4 regions of the Streptomyces sp. NPDC044106 genome follow, and region 3 is predicted to be linked to each of the others. Evidence: riboswitches for the same ligand, from Rfam matches in the RefSeq annotation. Region 3 holds a riboswitch; each other region holds the start of a gene.
The links. Region 3 has a riboswitch for cobalamin ahead of cobN (cobaltochelatase subunit CobN). Riboswitches for the same ligand answer to the same signal wherever they lie in the genome.
Positions count from the first base shown of each region.

Region 1: another riboswitch for cobalamin. It lies ahead of AC07DI_RS13075 (ABC transporter substrate-binding protein); the one in region 3 lies ahead of cobN (cobaltochelatase subunit CobN).
Region 2: another riboswitch for cobalamin. It lies ahead of AC07DI_RS00930 (ribonucleoside-diphosphate reductase subunit alpha); the one in region 3 lies ahead of cobN (cobaltochelatase subunit CobN).
Region 4: another riboswitch for cobalamin. It lies ahead of AC07DI_RS31860 (energy-coupling factor ABC transporter permease); the one in region 3 lies ahead of cobN (cobaltochelatase subunit CobN).

Region 1 covers NZ_JBWKFZ010000006.1:291,248-294,998, forward strand. The annotation lists gene AC07DI_RS13070 (FecCD family ABC transporter permease) at 1-1,008, opposite strand, end outside; gene AC07DI_RS13075 (ABC transporter substrate-binding protein) at 1,125-2,108, opposite strand; cobalamin riboswitch at 2,154-2,274, opposite strand; gene AC07DI_RS13080 (M67 family metallopeptidase) at 2,278-2,700, opposite strand; gene AC07DI_RS13085 (amino acid permease) at 2,788-3,751, opposite strand, start outside.
Region 2 covers NZ_JBWKFZ010000001.1:199,396-203,146, reverse strand. The annotation lists gene AC07DI_RS00930 (ribonucleoside-diphosphate reductase subunit alpha) at 1-1,597, opposite strand, end outside; cobalamin riboswitch at 1,728-1,850, opposite strand; gene AC07DI_RS00925 (GNAT family N-acetyltransferase) at 1,912-2,430, opposite strand; gene mctP (monocarboxylate uptake permease MctP) at 2,536-3,751, opposite strand, start outside.
Region 3 covers NZ_JBWKFZ010000005.1:227,845-231,595, forward strand. The annotation lists gene cobN (cobaltochelatase subunit CobN) at 1-1,505, opposite strand, end outside; cobalamin riboswitch at 1,543-1,674, opposite strand; gene AC07DI_RS10665 (cobalamin biosynthesis protein CobG) at 1,795-3,273, shown strand; gene AC07DI_RS10670 (precorrin-8X methylmutase) at 3,270-3,751, shown strand, end outside.
Region 4 covers NZ_JBWKFZ010000022.1:39,345-43,095, reverse strand. The annotation lists gene AC07DI_RS31875 (energy-coupling factor ABC transporter ATP-binding protein) at 1-565, opposite strand, end outside; gene cbiQ (cobalt ECF transporter T component CbiQ) at 562-1,311, opposite strand; gene AC07DI_RS31865 (energy-coupling factor ABC transporter substrate-binding protein) at 1,318-1,704, opposite strand; gene AC07DI_RS31860 (energy-coupling factor ABC transporter permease) at 1,704-2,429, opposite strand; cobalamin riboswitch at 2,460-2,643, opposite strand; gene AC07DI_RS31855 (PTS ascorbate transporter subunit IIC) at 2,751-3,751, opposite strand, start outside.

The DNA.
Region 1 (3,751 bases), on a different contig from region 3:
CGGGACTCCTTCGGTACGTCGCCGCAGCAGCCAGAGGAAGAAGGGGCCGCCGGTCAGCGCGGTGAGCACGCCGACGGGGATGTCCTGCGGCGCGGCGACGGTGCGCGCGGCGAGGTCGGCGGCGACCAGGAAGACCGCGCCCATCAGCGCCACGACCGGCAACAGCGCGCGGTGGGCGGCGCCGACCAGCATGCGGGCGGCGTGCGGCACCATCAGGCCGACGAACCCGATGGCCCCGCTGTAGGCGACCAGGACACCGGTCAGCAGGGAGGCGAGGACGAAGACGGTGACACGGAAGCGGGTCGCGTCCAGGCCGAGGACGGTGGCGCCCTCCTCGCCCGCGAGGAGCAGATCGAGGGGGCGGGCCATGGCGACGAGGAGGGCCGTGCCGAGGATGAGGACGGAGCAGGGCAGGGCGAGCATGTCCCAGCGGGCGCTGCCGAGGCCGCCGAGCGTCCAGTAGAGGACTTCCTTGAGGTGGTCCGCGCTGTCGGCGGTGACCAGGATGAGGCTGGTCAGCGCGGTCAGGATGTACGAGACGGCGACGCCCGCGAGGATCAGCCGGCCAGTGGCGAAGCCGCCGCCCCCGCTTCTGGCCAGGGTGTAGACGAGGACGAGCGAGAGCAGGGCACCCGCGAAGGCGGCGGCCGGGATGGTGACGGTGGTCGACAGGGCGGCGCCGAGGCCGAAGACGCCGCCGAGCACGATGGCGCAGACGGCGCCCACCGAGGCTCCGGAGGAGACGCCCAGCAGGAACGGGTCCGCGAGGGGGTTGCGGACGAGGGCCTGGAGGACGGCGCCGATGACTGCGAGGCCGCCTCCGACGGTGGCTCCGAGGATGACTCTCGGGAGTCTTACGTCGAGGACGATGGTTCTGAACGGGGAGGGTTCCGCTCGGCCGGTGAGGATCTCCATGACGTGGGCCGGGGGGATCCGCACGGAGCCGAGTGCGAGACCGGCGAGGGCGGTGGCCGCCAGGGTTGCGGTGAGGACGGTCAGTATCGTCAGGTGCCGCCCCCGTGAGCTCGGCCCATCGCCCTTCGGGCTCGTCCTCAAACGCCGGACGGGCTGGATGATCCGCCCCACGCGCTGGGTGATCCGCCCCACGCGCTGAATGGTCCGGCTCACAGCTGCGCCGCCAGCTTCCTCACCGCCTCCGGTGCTCGTACGCCCGTGACCACGTCCGACAGGCGCAGGACCGCGAAGTTCTCGTTCTTGATGGCGGGGACGTCCTGGAGGGCCGGGTCGTCGAGGAGGCGCTTCTTCTTCTGGGTGACGGTGGTGGCGCCGTAGTCGAGGATCAGGATCGTTTCGGGCTTGCGCTCGACGACCTTCTCCCAGGACGCGTCGGTGAAGGACTTGTTCACGTCGGCGAAGACGTTGTGGCCGCCCGCCCGCTCGACGATGTCGTTGCCGATGCCCCGGCCGCCCGCCGTGAACGCGGTCTTGTCGCCGCTGTCGTAGACGAAGACGGAGCGGGGCTTCTCACCCTTGGACCGGGACCGTGACTTCTCCGCGGTGGCGGCCAGTTCGCGGCGGGCGGCGCTCACCCATTTCTCGGCCCGCGCCCGCACCCCGAACGTGGCGCCGACCTCGCGGACCTCGCGGTAGACATCGTCCATGGAGACGGGGTGCCCGGCGCAGCCCTCGATGTTGAGGCGGCTGTCGATGCCGGACTTGGCGAGGGCCGAGCGGCTGCGTCCGTCACCGGCGAGGAAGGCGCTCGCGTAACCGCCGTACACGTAGTCGGGGTTGGCGGAGAGCAGCTTCTCGTAGGAGGGGTACTCCTTGGCGATCACCGGGATCGACTCGTACGCCTTCTTGTACTTCGGCAGGACCTCGTCGTCGAGGTAGGCGGTACCGGCCAGCCGGTCCTTCAGGCCGAGTTCCAGCATCACTTCGGTGGCGTGCTGGTTCATGGTGACGGCGCGCTTCGGGGGTGCGTCGTACGTCGTCCGCACGCCGCAGTTGGTGACGGTGTACGGGAATCCGGCGGCCTTGGTGGCGGGCCCGGAGTCGTCGTCCGCCGCCGAGGTGGAGCAGGCGGCGAGCGGGGCGAGCAGGGCGGCCGTGACGAGGGCGCGCAGGGGCCGGTGGGACCGGGGCATGACGGAACTGCCTCCTCCAGGGGATTTCCGCGTCCCCTGCGTTGCGTGGGAGGAAGGCGGCAGGTCAGTTCCTGACTCCCCCGCCCCAACTATGGGGTGGGGTCACAGTGGCGGGACCGTGCCGGGTTCGCACCGGCTTCCTGGCTCCTGCCGCCCTCGTTGGTAAAGATCAGTATGCCTGTACGACCTTTACCTCTTCCTCGGTGACCTCGCCGTCCACGATGCGGTACGAGCGGAACTGGAAGGGGCCCGGGCCGTCGGTGTCCGCCGTGGAGACCAGGACGTAGTGGGCGCCGGGCTCGTTGGCGTAGGTGATGTCGGTGCGCGAGGGGTAGGCCTCGGTGGCCGTGTGCGAGTGGTAGACGATCACGGGCTCCTCGTCGCGGTCGTCCATCTCGCGGTAGAGCTTCAGCAGGTCACCCGAGTCGAACTCGTAGAACGTGGGCGAGCGCGCGGCGTTCAGCATGGGGATGAACCGCTCGGGGCGGCCGGTGCCCGCCGGGCCCGCGACGACGCCGCAGGCCTCGTCGGGGTGGTCCTGGCGCGCGTGCGCGACGATCTGGTCGTGGAGGGCCTGGGTGAGGGTCAGCATGGGAGTCAGGATAAGCAGAGGGCCCGCGCCGTACCGAAGTGTGGTACGGGCGGGCCCGAATGCTGGACAACGCTCTGGGAAGCGGTGTCAGTCCTTCCCGACCGGCGTGCTGTCGGCGGTGACCGAGCCGTCGACAGCGGTCTTGCGCTTGTTGAAGGCGGCCGCCTGCGGGTTGCGGCTCTTGAGCACCAGGTACGACACCGTCAGGATCGCGGCCCAGACCGGGGCGGCGTACAGCGAGACCCGGTTGTCCTTGTCGATGCCCATCATCACGATGACCATGCCGATGAAGAGCAGCGCGAACCAGCTGGTGTACGGGGCACCGGGCGCCCGGAAGGTGGACTGCGGCAGCTCGCCGCGGTCGGCCTTGCGGCGGTAGCGGATCTGGCAGGCGAGGATCATGATCCAGGCCCACATACCGGAGATGGTCGCGAAGGAGACGACGTAGGTGAACGCCTTGCCGGGCCACTGGTAGTTGATCCAGACGCCGACCAGCATGCACGCGGCGGAGGCCGTGGTGCCGATCAGCGGCAGGCCGTTCTTCGTGAGCTTGGTGAAGAACTTCGGGCCCTGGCCGTTGAGCGCCAGGTCGCGCAGCATGCGGCCGGTGGAGTACATGCCGGAGTTGCAGGAGGAGAGCGCGGCGGTGAGGACCACGAAGTTCACGATGGCGGCGCCGACGCCGAGGCCCATCTTCTCGAAGGCGGCGACGAACGGCGAGACGTCGGGCTTGAACGTCGTCCACGGGACGACCGACAGGATCATGATGAGCGCGCCGACGTAGAAGACGGCGATGCGCCACGGCACGGTGTTGATGGCCTTGGGCAGGACGGTCTTCGGGTCCTTGGACTCGCCCGCGGTGACGCCGACGAGCTCGACGGCGAGGAAGGCGAACATCACGATCTGGAGCGTCATCAGCGTGGAGCCGATGCCGTTGGGGAAGAAGCCACCCTCGTCCCACAGGTGGGTCACGGAGGCGGTGTCACCGGCGTCGGAGAAGCCGATGGTGAGGATGCCGACGCAGATCAGGATCATGCCGATGATGGCGGTG
Region 2 (3,751 bases), on a different contig from region 3:
TCAGCTGGAAGAAGACGTCCTGGAGGCCCATCGCGCCGAGGCCCACCGGGCGCCACTTGGCGTTGGAGCGCCCGGCCTGCTCGGTCGGGTAGAAGTTGATGTCGACGACGCGGTCGAGGAAGGTCACCGCGGTGCGGACGGTGGCGTCGAGCCGCTCCCAGTCGATGTCCTGCGCGGCCGGGTCGACGAACGCGCCGAGGTTCACCGAGCCGAGGTTGCAGACAGCCGTCTCGCCGTCGTCCGTCACCTCCAGGATCTCGGTGCAGAGGTTGGAGGAGTGCACGGTGTGACCGGGCTCGGCGGTCTGGTTCGCGGTGCGGTTGGCGGCGTCCTTGAAGGTCAGCCAGCCGTTGCCGGTCTGCGCGAGGGTGCGCATCATGCGGCCGTACAGCTCCCGCGCGGGCAGGGTCTTCTTCGCGAGCCCGGCGGCCTCCGCCGCGCGGTAGGCGGCGTCGAACTCCTCGCCCCACAGGTCGACGAGGTCGGGCACGTCGGAGGGCGAGAACAGCGACCAGTCCCGGTCGGCGGCGACCCGGCGCATGAACTCGTCGGGGATCCAGTGCGCGAGGTTGAGGTTGTGGGTGCGGCGCGCGTCCTCACCGGTGTTGTCGCGCAGCTCCAGGAACTCCTCGACGTCGGAGTGCCAGGTCTCCAGGTAGACCGCGGCGGCGCCCTTGCGGCGTCCGCCCTGGTTCACCGCGGCGACCGAGGCGTCCAGCGTCTTGAGGAACGGCACGATGCCGTTGGAGTGCCCGTTCGTGCCGCGGATCAGCGAGCCGCGGGAGCGGATGCGGGAGTACGAGAGGCCGATGCCCCCCGCGTGCTTGGAGAGCCGCGCGACCTGGTGGTAGCGGTCGTAGATGGAGTCGAGCTCGTCCAGGGGCGAGTCGAGGAGGTAGCAGGAGGACATCTGCGGGTGGCGGGTGCCGGAGTTGAAGAGCGTGGGGGAGGACGGCAGGTAGTCCAGGCGGCTCATCAGGCCGTACAGCGCGGCAACTTCGTCCACGGCCCGGACGCTGGAGTCCTCCGCGAGCCCGCTGGCGACGCGCAGCATGAAGTGCTGCGGCGTCTCGATGACCTGCCGGGTGATCGGGTGGCGCAGCAGGTAGCGGCTGTGCAGCGTGCGCAGGCCGAAGTAGCCGAAGCGGAAGTCGGCGCCGTCCGCGAGCGCGCTCTCCACGAGCGCGTCGAGCCGGGCCGCGTGTTCGGTGACGAAGGACGCCGTGCGGTCGGCGATCAGGCCCTCGCGGTGGCCGACCGCGATCGACTCGGTGAAGGAGCGCACGCCCTGGGTAGCGGCTTCCTCGCGGATGCCGATCGACAGGAGCCTGGCCGCGAGCTTGGAGTACGCCGGGTCCTCGGAGATGAGCCCCGCGGCCGCCTCGGTCGCGAGCTCCCTGAGCTCGGCCACGTCGGCCCGGGCGGAGCGGCCGCGCAGCGCGGCGGCGGCCACCCGGCCGGCGTCGGCGTCGGGGAGATCGGCGGTGAGGTCGGTCAGGGTGCGCAGCAGCGCGGTCCCTGGCGCGTCGGTACCCACAGTGCTGTCGGTGGGCTGCGGTGACAGCGCTGACGCAGGTTCGGCAGGCGCGATGGTCACGTGGAGCTCTCCCTCGCTCGGCTCTGGGCCTGGGGAGAGGACGGCACACACGGGCGCACCCGGGCAGGGTGGCGTACCGCGTCCACCGGCCCATTCCACGAGGCCCGGACGGTCGGCACCCGGGCCGGACGGCACGGGTGCACTGCCGGCAGGTCTTCGGACTCCGGGTACGACAAATGCGTACACGTACACCGTTGCGGGACAGTTCCGGACTTGCACCGGATTCCCCTGCGGCGACAGCGAGCATGAGCATACATCTTGTGCCGTGCTTCTGAAGCAGGCCCACATCTTGTGTCGGCTCGCATAGGCAGGGTCTAAGGTGCGGTCGGGAGTTCCAGCGCGTAGGTGAGCAGCGGCAGGCCCGGGATCGGGTACCAGTCGCGCTCCGGGGTGCGTATGAAGCCGAGACGTTCATAGAGCCGGTGGGCGGTGCGCATGGTGGGCGAGGAGGACAGCACGAGCCGGTCGCGGCCCGCGTCCCTGGACCGCTGGACGCAGTCCCGCACCAGGAGTTCGCCGATACCGCGGCCGCGCGCCGCGGGCGAGACCGCCAGCATGCGGATCTCCGTCTCGCCGTCCCGCGCGATGTCGGCCATGGGGCCGCCGGACGGCACGAAGGTCACGCCGCCGAGCAGCTCGCGGGAGGCCGCGTCGTCCGCCACGGCCACCAGGATCTCGGCGTGCGCCGCGCGCCCCGCCACGTCCCGCAGCACGGCCAGATAGCGGTCCTCCGCTCCGTGGTCCAGATGTCCGTCGTCGAGGTAGGCCCGCGCGGTGAGATCGCCCAGCGCCTCGTGCTCCGCGGGGTGTGCCCGCCTGATGGTGATGTCCATGGGGCGCAGTGTGCAACACGGGTACGACAAAGGGCCGCCGGTTTTCCGGCGGCCCAACGTCACTTGCGGGGACCGGCGTTGAGTGTCGGGTTCAAGGACAGGCTCTCAGTGCCCGGCGCCCGCGGTCGCCTTCGGCAGCTCCTGGACGACGCCGGGGTCGCCCGCGTCCGCCGTGTAGTCCTCCGGGGAGGTCTCGTCGATGCCGTCGGGGGCCTTCAGCGCCTTCAGGACGAAGGTGAGGACCACGGTCACGACCACATTCAGGATGAACGCGGTCAGGCCGATGTAGCCGATCTCGCCGATGCCGGGGATCTCGTCGGACGAGCCGCCGAAGTGCTTCTGGGTCGGCGAGGCGACGCCGTACGCCGCGAGCGTTCCGTACACCATGCCGACCGCCCAGCCGGCGAGCAGCGCCCAGCGGTGGAACCACCGGGTGAACAGGCCGCCGACCAGCGCGGGCATCGTCTGCAGGATCCAGATGCCGCCGAGCAGCTGGAAGTTGATCGCGACCGTTTTGTCCATCGTGAGGACGAAGACGAGCGCGCCCACCTTCACGAGCAGCGAGACCAGCTTGGAGACCCTGGTCTCCTGCTCGGGAGTCGCGTCCGGCTTGAGGAAGTCCTTGTAGATGTTCCTGGTGAAGAGGTTCGCGGCCGCGATCGACATGATCGCCGCAGGCACGAGCGCGCCGATGCCGATGGCGGCGAAGGCGACGCCGGTGAACCAGTCGGGGAACATGTTCTCGAACAGCTGCGGGATGGCCAGCTGGCCGTTCTCGACCTTGACCCCGGCCGCGATCGCCATGAACCCGAGCAGCGCCAGCAGGCCTAGCATCAGCGAGTAGAGCGGCAGGATCGTGGTGTTGCGGCGGATGACGTCGCGGCTCTTGGAGGAGAGCGTCGCGGTGATCGAGTGCGGGTACATGAACAGGGCGAGCGCGGAGCCGAGCGCGAGCGTGGCGTAGGTCCACTGACCGCCCCGGCCGGGCGCGAGGCCCGCGACGGGCTTGCCCGCCGCCTCGTTGGCCTTCGAGAACTTCTCGCCCGCCGCCTGGAAGATCTCGTCGAAGCCGCCCAGCTTGATCGGGATGTAGATGATCGCGACGGCGATGACGAGGTAGATCAGTCCGTCCTTCACGAACGCGATCAGCGCGGGCGCGCGCAGGCCGGACGAGTAGGTGTACGCGGCGAGCACCGCGAAGGCGATGAGCAGCGGCAGGTCCTTGATGAACCAGTTGGTGTCCGGGCCGCCGCCGACGCCCATGACGTCGAGCACGGCCTGGATGCCGACCAGTTGGAGCGCGATGTACGGCATCGTGGCG
Region 3 (3,751 bases):
TAGTGGTGCGAGGGCGGCAGATCGGGGTCGTGGTAGATCGCGATCGGGTTCTCGCCGAAGCCGCGCGGCGGCTGGATGAGGATGAGGAGGTTCCCGCGGCGCAGGGCGGCGAGCACGATGTCGCCCTCCGGGTCGCCGCCGTTGCCCACGCGCGAGCGGTCGAGGAACATCTCCCCGGGCGGCGGACCCCAGTGGCCCTCGACGGACTCGCGCAGCTCGGCGGGGAGCGTCGCGTACCACCGCTTGTAGTCGGCGGCGGGGATGCGGACCGGGTTGGCGGCGAGCTGCTCCTCGGTCAGCCACTCCTGGTCGTGGCCGCCCGCGTCGATGAGCGCGCGGATCAGCTCGTCGCCGTCACCGGAGACCAGGCCGGGGATGTCGGCCTCGGGGCCGAAGTCGTACCCCTCGGCGCGCAGCCGGCGCAGGAGCGCCACGGCGGACGCGGGGGTGTCGAGGCCGACCGCGTTGCCGATGCGGGAGTGCTTGGTCGGGTACGCGGAGAGCACCAGGGCCAGGCGCTTGTCGGCGGCCGGGATGTGCTTCAGACGCGCGTGCCGTACGGCGATCCCGGCGACGCGGGCCGCGCGCTCGGCGTCCGCCACGTATGCGGGGAGCCCGTCCTCGTCGATCTCCTTGAAGGAGAAGGGCACCGTGATGAGGCGGCCGTCGAACTCCGGGACGGCGATCTGGCTCGCGGCGTCCAGCGGCGACACGCCCTCGTCGTTGTCCTGCCAGGCCGAGCGCGACCCGGTCAGGCAGAGCGCCTGGAGGATCGGCACGTCGAGGCCGGTCAGCGCGCCCGCGTCCCACGACTCGTCGTCGCCGCCCGCCGACGCCTGCGCGGGCTTGGTGCCGCCCGCCGCGAGGACCGTCGTCACGATGGCGTCGGCGGCCCGCAGCTCGTCGATCAGCTCCGGCTCGGGGGCGCGCAGCGAAGCCACGTACAGCGGCATCGGGCGGGCGCCCGCGTCCTCGATGGCGCTGCACAGGTCGTCGACGAACGCGGTGTTGCCGCTCATGTGGTGGGCGCGGTAGTAGAGCACCGCCACCGTCGGCCCCTCGACGGGGCGCGCGGTGCGCTCCAGCGGGCCCCAGGACGGCGCGGGCGCGGGCGGCTCGAAACCGTGGCCGGTGAGCAGCACGGTGTCGGAGAGGAAGCGGGCCAGCTGCTCCAGGTTGGCGGGGCCGCCGTGCGCGAGGTAGGCGTGCGCCTCGGCGGCGATGCCGATCGGCACGGTGGAGGAGGCCATCAGCTGGGCGTCGGGGGCCTGTTCACCGGTGAGCACGACGACCGGGAGGCCGGTGGCGATGAGCTGGTCCAGGCCGTCCTGCCAGGCGCGTACGCCGCCGAGGAGGCGTACGACGACGAGGTCGACGCCGTCGAGCAGGCCGGGAAGAGTGTCCAGGTCCAGGCGGGAGGGGTTGGCGAACCGGTAGTCGACCGGGCCCCCCGCCGCGCGGGCGCTGAGCAGGTCGGTGTCGGAGGTCGACAACAGCAGAAGCATGCGGGCGCAGGCCTTCCTCGGGGTGTCCGCGCCCCGGGTGGTCGTATGGACGGCAGGAGTTCCTGGCTCACCCCACGCGGGTGGGGCTCACAGTGGCGGGACCGCGCCGGATTCGCACCGGGCTTCCTCCCCAGGGTCCTGGTGGACCCACGCCGTCGCTGGCGTCGACGGACTTGGTAGCCCGCCGCCTGCATAGTAAGTCCTGCCCGCCGCGAGCGGTGCGGCCACCTGCCGGGACGGCCCGTCTCGGGAGGCGACCGGCCGGAACCGCGTGGGTATGCTCGCCGCCATGCCGCCCACCCGAGCTCCCTCCCCAGACCAGGGCGAATCCCTCATACGCGACCGGGGCGACGCCTGCCCCGGAGCCCTTCGCCTGCACCTCGCCGACGACGGCAGGCTCGCCCGACTCCGCCTGCCCGGCGGCCTTTTGACGGCCCGTCAGGCGACCGTGCTCGGAGTCGCGGCGGAGCGTCTCGCGGACGGGAACCTCAGCGTCACCTCGCGCGGCAACATCGAGCTGCGCGGCCTCGGCGAGGCGTGCGGCGGCGAACTCTCCCACCTGCTCGCGGACGCGGGCCTGCTGCCTTCCGAGCGGCACGAACGCGTGCGGAACGTGGTGGCATCGCCGCTCGCGGGAACCGACGGACTCGGCCACGCCGACGTGCAGTTGTGGGCCCGCGAGCTGGACGGACTCCTCTGCGCGGAGGAGTGGACGACGGCGCTCTCCGGCCGCTTCCTGTTCGCCCTGGACGACGGGCGCGGGGACGTGGCGGGCCTCGGCGCGGATGTGACCTTGATCGCAGAATCGGACGGGGCGGTGGGGGCGGACGGGACGGCGGGTGCGGGTCGCGCGGTGCGATCCGGTGGGGCGGTGCGCTCCGGTGGAACGGCCGTCGTACGCCTCGGGAGGCACGCCTTCCGGGTCGCAGGCGCCGACGCCCCCCGCGCCGCCCTCGCGGCGGCCCGCGCCTTCCTCGACGCCGCGCGCGAGGCGGGCAACGGGGCCTGGCGGGTACGGGAGCTTCCCGACGGGCAGCGGGTGGAGGTGGCGCGGGCGCTGACGCGGGCGGGGGTCGCGGCGGAGCCGGTCGCGGTTCCGGGGATGCCTGTCGGCGCCCCGGAGTCGCCGGGCGCCGCCCCGAAGATGCCGGTCACGGCCCCGGAGGTGCCGGTTGGTGCCCGGGAGATGCCGGTCGCTGCCCGGGGAATGCCCGTCGCCGCCCCGCCCGTCCCCGGCGTCACCGGTCACGCCGTGGTCGTCAACGCACCCCTCGGCCGTGTCACCGCGGCCCAGTGGCGGGCCCTCCTCCCGCTGCCCGCCGACGAGCTGCGCGTCACCCCGTGGCGCGGCTTCGTGCTGCCCGGCTTCGCCGACGGAGCGGCGGCCCGTGAGCGCCTCGCCGCACTGGCCGAGGCCGGTTACGTCACCGCCCCCGGCTCGCCCTGGTCCGGCGTCGGCGCCTGCACCGGCCGCCCCGGCTGCGCCAAGTCGCTCGCCGACGTCCGCGCGGACGCCGTGCCGGGCCACGGCGGACTGCCCGTCCACTGGTCCGGCTGCGAGCGGCGGTGCGGGCACCCGCACGGCGACTGGGTCGACGTCCTCGCCATCGGCGACGGCCGCTACGAGGTGACGGTGCGCACCGGCGCCTCGGCGGTGCCCGTGACGGGCGACACCCTGGCCGGGACGGTCACCGCAGCACGTACGACTTCGACAAGCACCCCTTCCGCAAACAGCCCTTCCGCAAGCACTCCAACGGCCACGAGATGAGCGAGAGCACAGTGTTCGACTACGAGAAGGACGGCGCGGCGATCTACCGCGAGTCCTTTGCCACCATCCGGGCGGAGGCCGACCTCCAGGGCCTGCCCGCCGACGTCAGCCAGGTCGCGGTCCGGATGATCCACGCCTGCGGGATGGTCGACCTCGTGAAGGATCTCGCCCACAGCCCGCGGGTGATCGCGGACGCGCGCAAGGCCCTGCGCGACGGCGCGCCGATCCTGTGCGACGCGAACATGGTCGCGAGCGGCGTCACGCGCAAGCGGCTGCCCGCCGACAACGACGTGATCTGCACCCTCGCCGACCCGTCCGTGCCGGACCTCGCGGCGCGGCTCGGTACCACCCGCAGCGCCGCCGCGCTCGAACTGTGGCGCGACCGCCTCGAAGGCTCCGTCGTCGCCATCGGCAACGCGCCCACCGCGCTCTTCCGCCTCCTGGAGATGATCGAGGAGGGCGCGCCGCGCCCGGCCGC
Region 4 (3,751 bases), on a different contig from region 3:
GGTCGAGTCCGGCGGTCGGCTCGTCAAGGACCAGTACGCGGGGGCGCATCGCGACGGCGCCGGCGATGGCGGTGCGTTTGCGCTGGCCGTAGGAGAGCAGGTGGGTCGGGCGGTCGGCCAGCGCGGTGATGTCGAGCGCCGTGAGCGCCTCGGCGACCCTGGCCCGCACCTCCGCGTCGGACAGGCCGAGATTGAGCGGCCCGAAGGACACGTCCTGCTCGACGGAGGCGGCGAACAGCTGGTCGTCGGGGTCCTGGACGACCAGCTGCACGGTCGTGCGCAGCCGGGTCAGGCCCTTGCGGTCGTACGTCACGGGGACGCCCTCGACCGTCAACCGGCCCGCGGCGGGCCGCAGTCCGCCGCTGAGCAGCCGCATGAGGGTGGTCTTGCCGCTGCCGTTGCGGCCGAGCAGGGCGAGGGCGCGGCCCTCGACGACATCGAAGTCGAGGCCGCTGAGCACGGTGGGCCCGTCCTCGTACGCGTAGGACGCGGCGCGCAGGGCGACCACCGGGTCGCCCGGTCCGCCGCGGGCGCCCGGCTCGCGCAGAACCCTCGGCTCGGTCATGGCAGGAACCTTTCCAGTACGAGGGTGAGGGCCACCAGGCCCACGAGGAGTGCCGCGCCGACGGCCACGAAGGGCCGCGAGATGCGGGCGTCGGGCACGAGGACGCGCAGTGTGCCGTCATAGCCGCGTCCCGCGAGCCCGGCCTGCAGACGGCTCGCCCGGTCGAAGGCCCGCACGAACGCGGTGGCGCCGAGACCGGCCAGGGAACGCCAGGTGGCGGCGCGAGTGGTGTGACCGAGCCGGGCGGCCTGGGCCTGCCGGATCCGGCTCATGGAGTCGAGGAGCAGGAAGCTCATCCGGTAAGTGACGAGTGCCACGTCCACGACCGGTGCGGGCACGCCCGCCTTCACCAGCCGGGGCAACAGGTCCGACATCGGTGTGGTGAAGGCGAAGAGGAGCACGCCGAGGGAGGCCGCGGAGGTGCGCAGGAGGAGGCCGCCCGCGCGCGCCGGGCCGCCGTCGGCGAACGTGACGAATCCGTCGGGACCGCCGAGTTGGACGAGCAGCGTCAGCGCGCCGGTGACACAGAAGCCGAGCGGCACCCGGTAGGCGCGCCACAGTTTGCGAGGGGGCACGCCCGCGGGGCCGAGCAGCAGGACGAGCGCGGTGACCAGGACGAGCGCGGCGCCCGGCCAGGGCGGCAGCGAGATGGCCAGGACGGTGAGGCCGAGCCCGAGCACGGCCTTGTCCACGGGGTGGCGGCGGCGCCAGCGACTGCTGTGCGCCGCCGCGTCGATGGGCAGCACGCCGGATCAGACCTGCTCGGTCTCGGGCCGGGCGCCCTCGGCGTCGGCCTGCGTACCGGCCGCCTGCTCCGTCCGCTCCTGCTGAGTTCGCGCCGGCTCCGCGCCCTGGCGGCGCCCCTTGCGCAGCCCGAAGTAGTACGCGAGCACACCGGCGCCGAGGGCCGCCTGCAGGGCGAACAGCGCCGATTCGATCTCCCCGGACGGGGGTTCGTACAGCGGGGAGAACCACGGCTTGTAGTCCGGCTCGATCTCGGTGATCGCCGTCTCGGCCTGCGAGTCGGCGCCGGTGAACGGTTCTTCCTTGTCGTCGCCGAGCCCGAGGGCCAGGGGCAGCACCGCGAGCGCGGCGACGACGACGAGCAGCAGGATGTTGATCTTCGCGTTCCGGCTCATCAGGCGCTGGCCCCCGTCTCCGTAGTGGTCGTGGTCGTCGTCGTCACGGTCTGCTTCCGCTTGCCCTGCAGCAGCACGCCGAGCCGGGTCAGCTCGCCCTTGCTGGACTGCACGAGCAGCCGCATCACCAGGACGGTGAGCAGTCCTTCGCTGACCGCGAGGGGGATCTGGGTGACGGCGAAGATGCCGCCGAACTTCCCCAGCGCGCCGAGGAACCCGCTGCTGGGGTCGGGGAAGGCGAGCGCCAGCTGGACACTGGTGACGCAGTACGTGGACAGGTCGGCGACGAACGCCCCGAAGAACACGGCGACCATGAGCGGCACGTCGTACCGCTTGAGGAGCCGGTAGACCGCGTATCCGGCCCAGGGCCCCACGATCGCCATCGAGAACACGTTGGCGCCCAGGGTGGTGAGGCCGCCGTGGGCGAGCAGCAGGGCCTGGAAGAGCAGGGTGATGGTGCCGAGCACCGTCATGATGGGTGGCCGGAACAGGATCGCTCCGAGCCCGGTTCCCGTCGGGTGCGAGCAACTGCCCGTGACGGACGGGATCTTCAGTGCGGAAAGGACAAAAGTAAAGGCCCCGGAGGCGCCGAGGAGCAGGGTGCTCTCCGGGTGCTCCTTGACCTCACGGGTCAGGGAGCGGACTCCGTGGACGACGAACGGCGCGGACGCTACGCCCCAGGCGATCGCGTGCGCCGGCGGGAGGAAACCCTCGGCTATGTGCATGGCTCGGCAGACCCTCTCCAGCACCTCGTGGATGGACAACGCGCCCTGGCCGGTCTCCTGGCTGACGGGTCGTACCGACCGGACTCCGCCTTCCCGGGTACGTGTGCACCCAGTGGCTGCCGCGAGGGCTGGAGCCGGACTTCCCGATCACAGTGGCGAGGGCCGCACCGGCATCACACCGGATTTCCCGAGCACCAAGGCGTGGTGACATTAGTGCGCAACTGATCTGCTGACAACTCGCGCCATGGTGGTGGGGGTGGCAGACGCGGGCGCGTGTACCACCGCGTGCGCCCCTGTTCAGAGGCTGTACACGGGCATTGCTCAGGGCCGGTCGTCCGGGGGCGGGGGCGGCTTCGGGGCACCGCGCGGAGGCGCGATCTTCGCGTACGCAACGGGTGAACCCGCGGCGGTCCCGGTCGCCGACGGCAAGCCCGCCCTGTGCGCGGGGAGCAGGGCGTCGCGGTGGGCTCCGGGGTCCCAGCCGGTCTCCACGACGCGCTTCTGGAAGACGACCGCGCCGAGCAGGACCGCCGCGCCGAGCAGCAGCATCAGGACGACTCCGCCGGTCCCGCCCGTCTTGGCCGCGTAGCCGGTGAGCGTGCCGAACCAGCCGAAGTCGGCGTCGCCGAAGGTCGTGTTCTCCTCGCCGAAGGCGCCGAGGACCTTCAGGAGGAGGGCGGGCAGGAGGGTGATGAGGACGCCGTTGACGAAGGCGCCGAGGGCCGCGCCGCGACGGCCGCCGGTCGCGTTGCCGTAGACGCCCGCCGCGCCGCCGGTGAAGAAGTGCGGGACGAGGCCGGGCAGGACGAGGGCGAGGCCGAAGGCCGGGTGGAAGACCCAGGCGAGCAGGCCGAGGCTGACAAGACCGCCGGTGAAGCTGGCGATGAAGCCGACCAGGACGGCGTTCTGTGCATAGGGGAAGACGATGGGCGCGTCGAGGGAGGGCACCGCGCCGGGCACCAGTTTGCGGGCGATGCCCTGGAAGGCGGGGACGAGTTCACCGAGGATCGTGCGGACACCGAAGAGGATCACGGCGACGGCGATGCCGAACTGCAGGCCCTGCATGACCGACTGCATGACGTAGTCGCCGACACCGCTCGCGCCCGCGGCCCCGTGCTCGCCGAACGCCTTGAACGCCTCCTCCTTTCCCACCTTCCCGAGGAAGACCAGGGACATGATCACGTAGATCAGCACCATCGACAGGGCGGTCGCCACCATCGAGTCGCGCAGGAAGCGCAGCCCTTCGGGGAGGTTCATCTCCTCGGTGCTGCGACTGCGCCTGCCCACCAACTGCCCTGTCGCGCCCGCCGCGATGTACCCGG